3 regions of the Paenibacillus sp. JNUCC32 genome follow, and region 2 is predicted to be linked to each of the others. Evidence: riboswitches for the same ligand, from Rfam matches in the RefSeq annotation. Region 2 holds a riboswitch; each other region holds the start of a gene.
The links. A riboswitch is a leader RNA that binds a small molecule or an ion and turns the genes downstream of it on or off. The one in region 2 is predicted to bind ZMP and ZTP.

Region 1 (3,273 bases), 2.4 Mb from region 2:
ATGGGGATGTTGGAGGCGTCTGTCCAATCGGGACAGCTTGCGGCGATTCTGCTGATGGCGGTTGCACTCGGGCTAGACGCATTTTCGCTTGGCATCGGAGTCGGAATGAGAGGCGGCATGCGCTTAGGCCATATGCTGGGCATCAGCTTCATGATCGCATTGTTTCACATGCTAATGCCGCTGGCGGGCTTGTTTGCCGGCCGCTATGTAGGTATGCTGCTGGGTCACGTCACAGGGCTTGCAGCCGGCGGGCTGCTCCTCCTGCTGGGCGGGCATATGCTGTATAATGCTTGGCGGGGCGGGGAAGGTCAGCGCATTCATCCTACCGCGTTCTTGGGCATGCTGCTGTTTTCGCTCAGCGTCAGCATCGACTCCTTCTCGGTAGGCGTTTCGCTCGGGATGTTCGTGGATGATGTGCTGCTGATCGTGATCTCCTTCGGTGTCGTGGGCGGTTTGCTGTCCATTCTCGGCCTGCTGCTCGGCCGTCAGGTGAGCAACAAGCTGGGAGAGTACGGCGAAATGCTGGGCGGACTGATTTTGATCATCTTTGGCGTGATGTTTATCTTTTGATGCAATATTTGTTACAATAATCCCAAAACAACCTACAACGGGGAGGTACGGGACCGTGAAAAATATATTGTTTGTCTGCACGGGGAATACGTGCCGCAGCCCAATGGCGGAAGGGATGCTGCGCAAGCTCGCCAAACAGCGGGGCATTCCCCTGGAAACGCAATCCGCCGGCGTCTCGGCCGTGGACGGCATGCCGGTATCCCGTCATGCGGAATCGATACTGCGGGACCAGGATATTCAAGATCGTTTGGTATCTAAGCCGCTGACCGCGAATCTGGTGGAATGGGCAGACCTGATTCTGACGCTGACCCAGTCGCATAAGCAGTATGCGATTCGGCAGTTCCCGCATGCGGCCGACAAGATGCACACGCTGAAGGAGTTTGTGGAGGATGACCGGCGGGTGCTGGATGATCTGCGGGAGCAGGACAGCCTGTACGCGACGCTTGAGCTGGCCAGATCGCTGGGCCGCGATGTCAGCGACCGCGACCGGGAGCGTCTGATCGAGCTGCGCCAGCGCATTCCGAGCTTCGATATCTCCGATCCTTTCGGTGGCTCGCGGGAGGAATACGAGGCGACGGCGGCGGAGATTCGAACGGCGCTCTTCCGCCTGCTGGACAAGCTGGAAGCGGATCAGCATAAATAGGATCGGCTTCGACGGAAGCGAAGAGTAAATCTGGATCCGGGCTCAATCTGGCTAAAAAAGCCGCTTGCCTTTCGCAGGGTATTGCTTTAAGATGAAGGTGAAAAACATGAATCCGATGTAACTGGCGACGAAGTGGATGAAACCACGATGGAGCATCGGAATATACGGCCGGTCGCCTGGGCAAAGAGCATTTGGAGCACAATACGTGCGCCGACTGCTCTTTTTTCGTCTTTTGCGTGGAGTTTGGGTTATAATGAAACAAGCTAAAACGCAAAAGCGAACATTCGAGGGGGTTTTTCATAGATGAAAATTGCATTGGGTACCGATCATGCCGGCATTCGTCTGAAAGAGGAGATCGTGGAGGTCATTCGGGGTCTTGGACACGAGGTGGAGGATCTTGGCTGCGGCTGTTCCGATTCCGTGGATTATCCCGATTACGCGCTTCCGGTGTGCGAGAAGGTGGTCTCGGGTGAAGCGGATCGGGGCATTCTGATCTGCGGAACGGGAATCGGCATGAGCATTGCCGCCAACAAGGTGCCGGGCATCCGTTGCGCGCTGACGCATGATGTATTTTCGGCCAAAGCCACGCGTGAGCATAATGACAGCAACGTGATTGCGCTGGGCGAGCGCGTCGTCGGCCCCGGGCTTGCTGCCGAGATCGTCAGCGCATGGCTGACAACGGATTTCAGCCAGGGCGAACGCCATGTCGGCCGCGTGAACAAGATCAAGGCCATCGAGGAGCGTTACCTGAAGAGCGAATCGCGATAGGTCAACGCGTAAGCTGCTGCGGTTATTGCGTATGGAATGAAGCATCTTCTGTGAAAAAAATTCATCGGGAGGACTGTGACATGACGGATATCTCCAAGGTTTCCTTGAGCGAACAGACGGCGCGGATCGTCCGCGAGCTGGCCGAAGCGGCAGCCTTAGGACCGGGCAAGGTGCTGGTCATCGGAGCCAGCACCAGTGAAGTGGTCGGACGCCGGATCGGCACGGGCGGCGCTCTTGAAACGGCGCAGCAGCTTCTTCAGGGCATTGCCGAGGTTCAAGCGGAATTCGGCTTCGCTGTAGCCTATCAATGCTGTGAGCATTTGAACCGGGCGCTAGTCATGGAGCGGGGACTGCTTGAAGAGCTGCGCCTGACGGAAGTGGCGGCTGTACCGATTCCGGGGGCGGGAGGCTCCATGGCCTCGGCGGCGTATCGGAGTATGAAGGAGCCCTGCCTTGCGGAATCCATTGAGGCCCATGCGGGTGTCGATATCGGCGAGACGCTGATCGGCATGCATTTGCGAAGAGTGGCGGTTCCGTTCAGGCCGAGCGAGCGTTATATCGGCGATGCGCGCGTAACGGCGGCTTACACCCGGCCGAAGCTGATCGGCGGAGAACGTGCCGTGTACCGGCTTGAGCAGCGGGATGATTCCACGCTGTGCGATTGATTCGAATGAGAGCCCGCTTTAGTCATTAGGTAAACTTGTAGTCTTGACTTGGCAAGAGAAAATAACGATTGATTATGGGAGGATATGAACATGATGGAACATTTGCGGAAGAATGACCCGGCTGTATTGGAAGCGATGGATTTGGAACTGAAGCGTCAACGCAGCAACATTGAGCTGATTGCCTCCGAGAACATCGTCAGCGAAGCGGTTATGGAAGCCATGGGGACGGTGCTGACGAATAAATATGCGGAAGGCTACCCTGGCAAGCGTTATTACGGCGGCTGTGAGCGAGTGGATATCGTGGAGGATATCGCCCGTGACCGCGCGAAGGAATTGTTCGGTGCCGAGCATGCCAACGTTCAGCCGCACTCCGGCGCCCAAGCGAACATGGCGGTGTATTTGGCTGCGCTCAAGCCTGGAGATACCGTGCTCGGCATGAACCTGGCCCACGGCGGCCATTTGACTCACGGAAGCCCGGTTAACGCGTCCGGCCTTCTGTACAATTTCGTTGCATACGGCGTGCAGGAAGACACGTTCCTTATCGATTACGACGAAGTCCGCAAAGCGGCTTTCAAACACCGTCCTCGTCTGATCGTGGCGGGTGCAAGTGCATATCCTCGCATCATT
Region 2 (3,273 bases):
TGTTGTAAAATTGTTGAAAAATATTACCGATCAAAAGCGGGATGGTAAACATGATAATCAGCTTGATCGGACTTCCTTGCGTCATGTCTCTCATGTAGATTCTCCTATGCCGTCAATAAACGTTCCTCTAGAGATTTATTTGAAATATTATGCTTCAAGCAGCGCTTATCGCATCGAATGGAAACATTATAATGGGTGAGGGTCGTTTGTATTCTTGTGTATCTTATCATGAAAGAACATAAATTTCTCCTATTTATTCCCGAAATCAAAACTAAAAGCAAGTACTCGTCATTCGAAGAGTCTGTACCCGATTTGGATCCCTGATTTCTCTATAACTGAAAAGGCCAACCGGTCATTTCGGTTGGCCTTTTCAACATGATGACATGTGATATCCCTATGGAATTCCGATGTTTATGCCTCTTCGACGGCAAGCTTATCCAAGGCCAGCTTCGCACGTGACCGCGCTTCTTCGACATCGCCGGCGGTTGACAGCGCGACTGCTACTCGTCTTCCGACCTTGGTTACCGGTTTGCCGAACATGCGAAGCTGCGTATTCGGAACGGCCAGCGCTTGATCGGCGCCTGTAATCGTATAGTCTTCCAGCTCTCGGCCGGCTTTCAGGGGGCGGCTGGCTCCCGGCGTGATCAATTCGATCTCTGGTATCGGAAACCCGAGAATGGCACGGACATGAAGCGCAAATTCGGATAGATTTTGCGTGACCAGCGTAACCAGCCCAGTATCATGCGGACGCGGGGATACCTCGCTGAAGTACACCTTATCCTCGGCCAAAAATAATTCAACGCCGAACAAGCCGTATCCGCCAAGCTCGTCGGTAATCTTCCGCGCAATATATTTAGCTTCCTCGATTTGCGCTTCAGACATATCGTGCGGCTGCCACGATTCGATATAATCTCCGCTTTCCTGAATATGCCCGATCGGCGCACAGAAGCTTGTTCCATTGACGGAGCGGACGGTCAGAAGCGTGATTTCCGACTGGAATGAAATGAATTCCTCAATGATCACCCTTCCGTTCTGAACGCGGCCGCCTTCCATGGCGATGTTCCAGCAGGACTCGATATCCCCTTCCGAACGGCACACGCTTTGACCTTTGCCGGAGGAGCTCATCAACGGTTTGATCACGCACGGAAAACCCATGTCCAGGACAGACTGCTTGAATTCCTCATAGGTATCGGCAAATCGATAGTCCGCAGTCGGCAGTCCCAACTCCTCTGATGCCAACCGGCGGATCCCCTCACGGTCCATCGTAAGCTTTGCGGCTCTGGCGGTAGGAATCACCCGAAACCCCTCATCCTCCAGCTTCACCAGCTCCGCAGTAGCCAGCGCTTCAATCTCCGGAACGATCAGGTCCGGCTTTTCCAACTCAATAATAGCGCGCAGCTTCTCTCCGTCCAGCATATCGATCACATGGCTGTGATCGGCAACGTGCATGGCAGGAGCATCGGCATAACGATCGACGGCAACGGTTTGGACACCCAATCGTTGTGCTTCAATTACGACTTCTTTCCCTAGTTCTCCGGATCCCAGCAGCAATATTTTTTTCGTTTTGAACATCGTTGTTTTATCCCCTTTTCATAGTTTCAGAGACGATAGAAGCCCAAGAAAATAATAAAGAGGTAAGGGAAATAAACTCCCTTACCTCTGCCCAGGCGTACGGCCGTTGTCATTCATGTGCTCCCTCATGGTTCCCCCATGCTACGCCAGTCACACATAAACCTATACATTGTTACATAAATGATACTGAATCTTTTCGTTAAATGCAATATCAGCCTGCGTCCTTAGGATTTAGACTTCAACATTTCGATCATATCCTGAAGCGAGTGTGACAGCCACTTCTTAGGATGAACGACAATCTGGATGTCCAGTCGAATGTCAGGGTGTTGAAAGGGAAGAACCGCCAGCTCTCCCCTCTTGATTTCCTCCTCTGCTACCATTCTCGGCAATAGGGAGATGCCGGTGCCGGACATGATATATCTTTTTATTGCCTCGGGGTTGCCCAATTCCAAACCAATACGGACGGGAGCTCCGCTGGCGCGCAGCACTTTTTCCAACATGATTCGGTAATTGCAAGTATCCTCGGTCATAATCCATTCGTAATCAGCCAGATGCTCCAGCTCGATGACGGGCAACCAGCGAAGCGGATGATCCGGATGGGCAATCAAATGGAGGGGCTCTTCCCGGATCGAGATCCAATTCAATGAAGTGTCTTCCGGTTTGTTCTCCAGAATAAGCCCGAGATCGTACTCGCCCTCTCTTACCTTACTGACGATGCTATCTTCACGATCCGTTTGCAAGCGGATGGCAAGATCTTCATGCTCCTGTCTTAGCCGATGAAGGACGGATGGAAGAAAATATGCGGCAAGCGAATCGATCGTTCCAATCGATAAGATGCCCCCGCCTTGTTTCGTCAGCTTTTCCTTAGACTGCTGGAACAGATCCAGCATTTGGACAGCATACTTGAACAGCTCCTCCCCTGACTTCGTCAGGCGCAGCCCTCTGCCATACCGTTCAAACAGCTTGACGCCGTATTCCTTCTCCAGCTTCTGGATCTGGGTGGTAACGCTGGATTGTGCATAACCCAATTCGTCAGCGGCTTTAGTAAAGCTCTTTCGAACAGCAACCTCCCTGAAGGTTTGCAGATAGATCAGTTCCATCGCTTTCTCCTCATCAATAATATTGATAATAACTATCTATTATTATAGATAACACCGATTCCGATTCCCATGGTAAAGTAAAGCCACAATTCATGAAATGGAGGAAAGATCATGTTGAGTCCGCAAGATTTGAGAGGTATTTATGTTCCGGTGGTCACTCCCTTTTCACATGAATACGCATTGGATGTTCCGTCTTATCATCGTTATTTGGAGAATTTGTTATCCCATGACATTCAAGGATTGATCATCAACGGTACGACCGGAGAGGCGCCGACGGTAACTTGGGAAGAGGTCGTTCAGGTGGTGGAGGAAACGCGAAAAGGTCTGGACGGACGGCAATTGCCGGTCATTATTGGTACGGGTACCAACGATACGTTCTCCAGCATGAAGCGGACGGAATGGGCAGGACATATCGGGGCAGACGCGGTATTGGTGGTCACGCCGTATTACAGCCGCCCTTCGATTGAGGGCATTATACAACATTTCTGCAAAGTCGCGGAGGTGGGGATACCGGTTATTTTGTACGAAGTTCCTTCGCGCACTGGAATTTCCTTACCGGTCGATGCCATTCGAAGAATCATGGAGATCCCCGGTGTCATCG
Region 3 (3,273 bases), 170 kb from region 2:
CCTTGAAAATGCTGTTTGTACATATCCATGGCCCCAACGGTCTCCGAGAAAATGTCCGGCTCCACTCGGATGACGGGTAAGGTATATAAGCGCTTGGCCAGCTCCGCGAATTCCACGCTGTAGATGTCTTTGGGAACAAAACGCTCGTTCAGTGCGATGTCCTCCGCTGCCGCCAGGTCATCATTCGTTCCATGCTTCTCCATGCCCGAAACGGCGGAAGCATTCCGCTCCTCGGCTTTACGGCGAACATCGGGGTTCGGATAGGTGTAGATCATGCCTTTTTTGGCCGCCATATCGCTGCCGAGGGCTTGGTCCGGCAGGAGCAGGCCGAACAGCAGCGGCACCGTGAATAACCCGTAAACCGATATGTTTTTGATCAGTCCGCTGGGCAGGGGGTGCTCGCAATCGCACACCTCGCCGGAAGCTCCCGCAATGGCGTGCCACAGCATGCCGAAAGCTATGAACAACAGCGGCACCGGACAGAGCAGAAGCAGGGTCTGCATATGGGGAGCCAAGTAATAGTCCAGCGAATTTGATGCGTTCAGATGCATGATATAGGCGGCCAGAGCTGCGATAAGCAGCGATCGCAGTATATAGTGGCTTCGCAGGCTCAGACGGGGCTTCACGTCCCGAACACCTCCAATCTCAAGTGGATATCCGAAGGCATAACAGCCTGAAGGTGCCGTTATTCCAACCGTTTTCGTGTATTGCCACTCCAGTTTGTTTACTACACCTAACCGCCGAATAGCGCGTTGACGGCTACAGAGCCGATAAAGACAAGCGTAATCACCAGCAGGCTTAAGCCGATCACGAATTTGGTCTTGAAGGTAGCCGACAGCATGAGCAGGCTTTTGAAATCCAGCATCGGGCCGAGAACCAGGAAGGAAACCAGCGGGCCGACGGTAAAGGTGTGCGTGAATGCCGATGCCACGAAGGCGTCCGAAGTTGAGCAAAGGGACAGGATGAAGGCAAAGCCCATCATGAACAGATAGGAGGCGGCAGGACCGTTCCCCAGAGCCAGCAGCTCCTCCCTCGGAATGAAGGATTGGATGCAGGCCGTCAGGAAAGCGCCCAGGACTAAATATTTGCACATCTCGATCAGCTCGTCTCCGGCGTGGACAAACATGCTTCTCCAGGTTTTGGGATGCTCATGCAACAAACGTTCCCCCTTGCTGGAGCCCTGTTCGGCGAACTCTTGAAAGGAACGCTTCAGGGGGCTGCTTCTTGAAAAAACATAAACGAGCAAACCCGTCGTCACCGCGACTGCAAAAGCCAGTCCCATTCGTCCGATCGTCACTTCGGGATGCGAACGGAAGGCCATGATCGTTGATGCGAATACAATGGGATTCAGAATAGGACCGCTGAGGATAAAGGTGACGGCGATATAGGCGGGCATCCCCTTCAGCATCAACCTGCGAACGACCGGGATCATCCCGCATTCGCAGATGGGAAACAGGATGCCGAGCATGGAAGCGAACAGGACGCCAACCATCGGATTCTTCGGCGTGAGACGCCGCACCCATTGCTCTTTTACGAACAACTGCAAAAGGGACGACAGCAGCACTCCAAGCAAAATGAAAGGAAGTGCCTCAAGGAAGATGCCCGTGAAGACGGTTTTAACCTGCTGCAGGTCTTGGCTGGGTATGGGGTTTAAGTCCTTCTGCAGCCATATCGTCAAGACCGGAATCACGAACACAAGCGGCAGTATAAAGGGCAGCATTTTGAAGATCGCCGGATATCTCATCAAGGCCTCCTGAAGCGAATTGTTCTTAAGACATTCTATGCTTGTACCATCGGCAACATACGTGATTTCAGCCAATAAATCAAAAACTTTACGATTAAAGGGCGGCCGCATAGCCGGTGGCGCGAAGTCCAAAGTCGTGATATATTAAAAAAAGTTATCCATGTGTTACTGGCGTAGCTTGGGTTACCAAGAGGGAGCACATGGGATCATATGCCGTACGCCTGGGCAAGAGGTAAGGAGACGTTCGAGTCGCCTTGCCTCTTTATGTTTTTTAATACAATGGCGAAGGAGCGGATTAGCATGAGTAAGGAACCCGTAATTTTGGATGGGAAAAAAGTATCCGATGATATCAAGGCAAAGCTGGCGGTGAAGGTACAGGAATTGAAACAGCAAGGGGTAACCCCCTGTCTGGCAACGATTCTGGTTGGCGATGATCCTGCTTCGGCGACCTATGTGCGGATGAAGGGAAATGCGTGCGAGCGGCTTGGCATCATATCCAAAAAAGTAGTGCTGGAGACATCGACAACGACGGAGGAGCTGATCGCCGCGATTCAAGCACTGAACGAGGATCCGGACGTCCACGGTATTCTGCTTCAGCACCCGGTACCGCACCATATCGATGAGCGGGCGGCTTTTGATGCCATCGACATGAAAAAAGACGTGGATGGAGTAACCACGCTCGGGTTCTCGCAAAATGCGTTTGGTTTCGCCGATTACCCGTCATGTACGCCGGCGGCGATTATCGCGATTATGGACTATTACAGCCTGCCGATCGAAGGGAAGCATGCGGTGGTGGTCGGACGCAGTCCGATTCTGGGCAAGCCGGTATCGATGATGCTGCTCAATCGCAACGCCACGGTTACGATCTGCCATTCGAGAACGAAGAACCTTGGGGAGATTGTGTCCCAAGCGGATATTGTGGTTGCGGCCGTAGGCAAGCCTAATTTCATTCAAGGGGACTGGATCAAGCCGGGTGCCGTCGTGTTGGACGCCGGTTACAATAAAGGGAATATCGGGGACTGCGATTACGAAGCCTGCGCCAAGGCGGCTTCCGCAATCACGCCGGTACCGGCGGGCGTCGGCCCCGTGACGATAGCGACATTGCTGAAGCATACCGTCGAATCGGCCGAGCGAACCGTCCAAGCTTAAGGGAATGCACTTGACTACTTGCACGTGAAGCAAGGCTGCACCCATGAATCATCCCCTTCGAATCTTTCATTTTATGCCAGAGCCTGGAACATAGAAGCAAATATGGACCATGCAATGCTAGGCTTGGAGCCCCATTTCACGGACCCCTGGACGTCATGGTATAGTTAGGAATAAGAGAAATACGAAGGGGAGAGATTCATGTTTATACGAATCATGGCCTGTTGTGCGGGACAACAGGGAGCTCCAGAGAATGATCCGTTCGATGCAGCGCTGCTAACGGCTCCGGAGATCTTGACATGAAGAACACGATCGCCGATATTGCCCACAAAGCCGGAGTTGCCAAAAGCACGGTCTCCCGTTTCTTGAACGGAGGATCCGTC

Region 1: linked by a shared signal. The riboswitch ahead of rpiB (ribose 5-phosphate isomerase B) and the one ahead of purT (phosphoribosylglycinamide formyltransferase 2) in region 2 are both predicted to bind ZMP and ZTP.
Region 3: linked by a shared signal. The riboswitch ahead of JNUCC32_RS06490 (bifunctional 5,10-methylenetetrahydrofolate dehydrogenase/5,10-methenyltetrahydrofolate cyclohydrolase) and the one ahead of purT (phosphoribosylglycinamide formyltransferase 2) in region 2 are both predicted to bind ZMP and ZTP.

The regions. Positions count from the first base shown of each region.
Region 1 covers NZ_CP062260.1:6,155,723-6,158,995, forward strand. Annotated here, with positions in the region: gene JNUCC32_RS27170 (manganese efflux pump MntP) at 7-570, shown strand; gene JNUCC32_RS27175 (low molecular weight protein arginine phosphatase) at 626-1,213, shown strand; ZMP/ZTP riboswitch at 1,321-1,402, shown strand; gene rpiB (ribose 5-phosphate isomerase B) at 1,517-1,981, shown strand; gene JNUCC32_RS27185 (TIGR01440 family protein) at 2,062-2,646, shown strand; gene glyA (serine hydroxymethyltransferase) at 2,737-3,273, shown strand, end outside.
Region 2 covers NZ_CP062260.1:1,569,119-1,572,391, reverse strand. Annotated here, with positions in the region: gene JNUCC32_RS07330 (MATE family efflux transporter) at 1-94, opposite strand, end outside; gene purT (phosphoribosylglycinamide formyltransferase 2) at 412-1,572, opposite strand; ZMP/ZTP riboswitch at 1,655-1,736, opposite strand; gene JNUCC32_RS07320 (LysR family transcriptional regulator) at 1,797-2,672, opposite strand; gene dapA (4-hydroxy-tetrahydrodipicolinate synthase) at 2,784-3,273, shown strand, end outside.
Region 3 covers NZ_CP062260.1:1,397,097-1,400,369, forward strand. Annotated here, with positions in the region: gene JNUCC32_RS06480 (TIGR03943 family putative permease subunit) at 1-626, opposite strand, end outside; gene JNUCC32_RS06485 (permease) at 734-1,744, opposite strand; ZMP/ZTP riboswitch at 1,899-1,978, shown strand; gene JNUCC32_RS06490 (bifunctional 5,10-methylenetetrahydrofolate dehydrogenase/5,10-methenyltetrahydrofolate cyclohydrolase) at 2,045-2,893, shown strand; gene JNUCC32_RS06495 (LacI family DNA-binding transcriptional regulator) at 3,190-3,273, shown strand, end outside.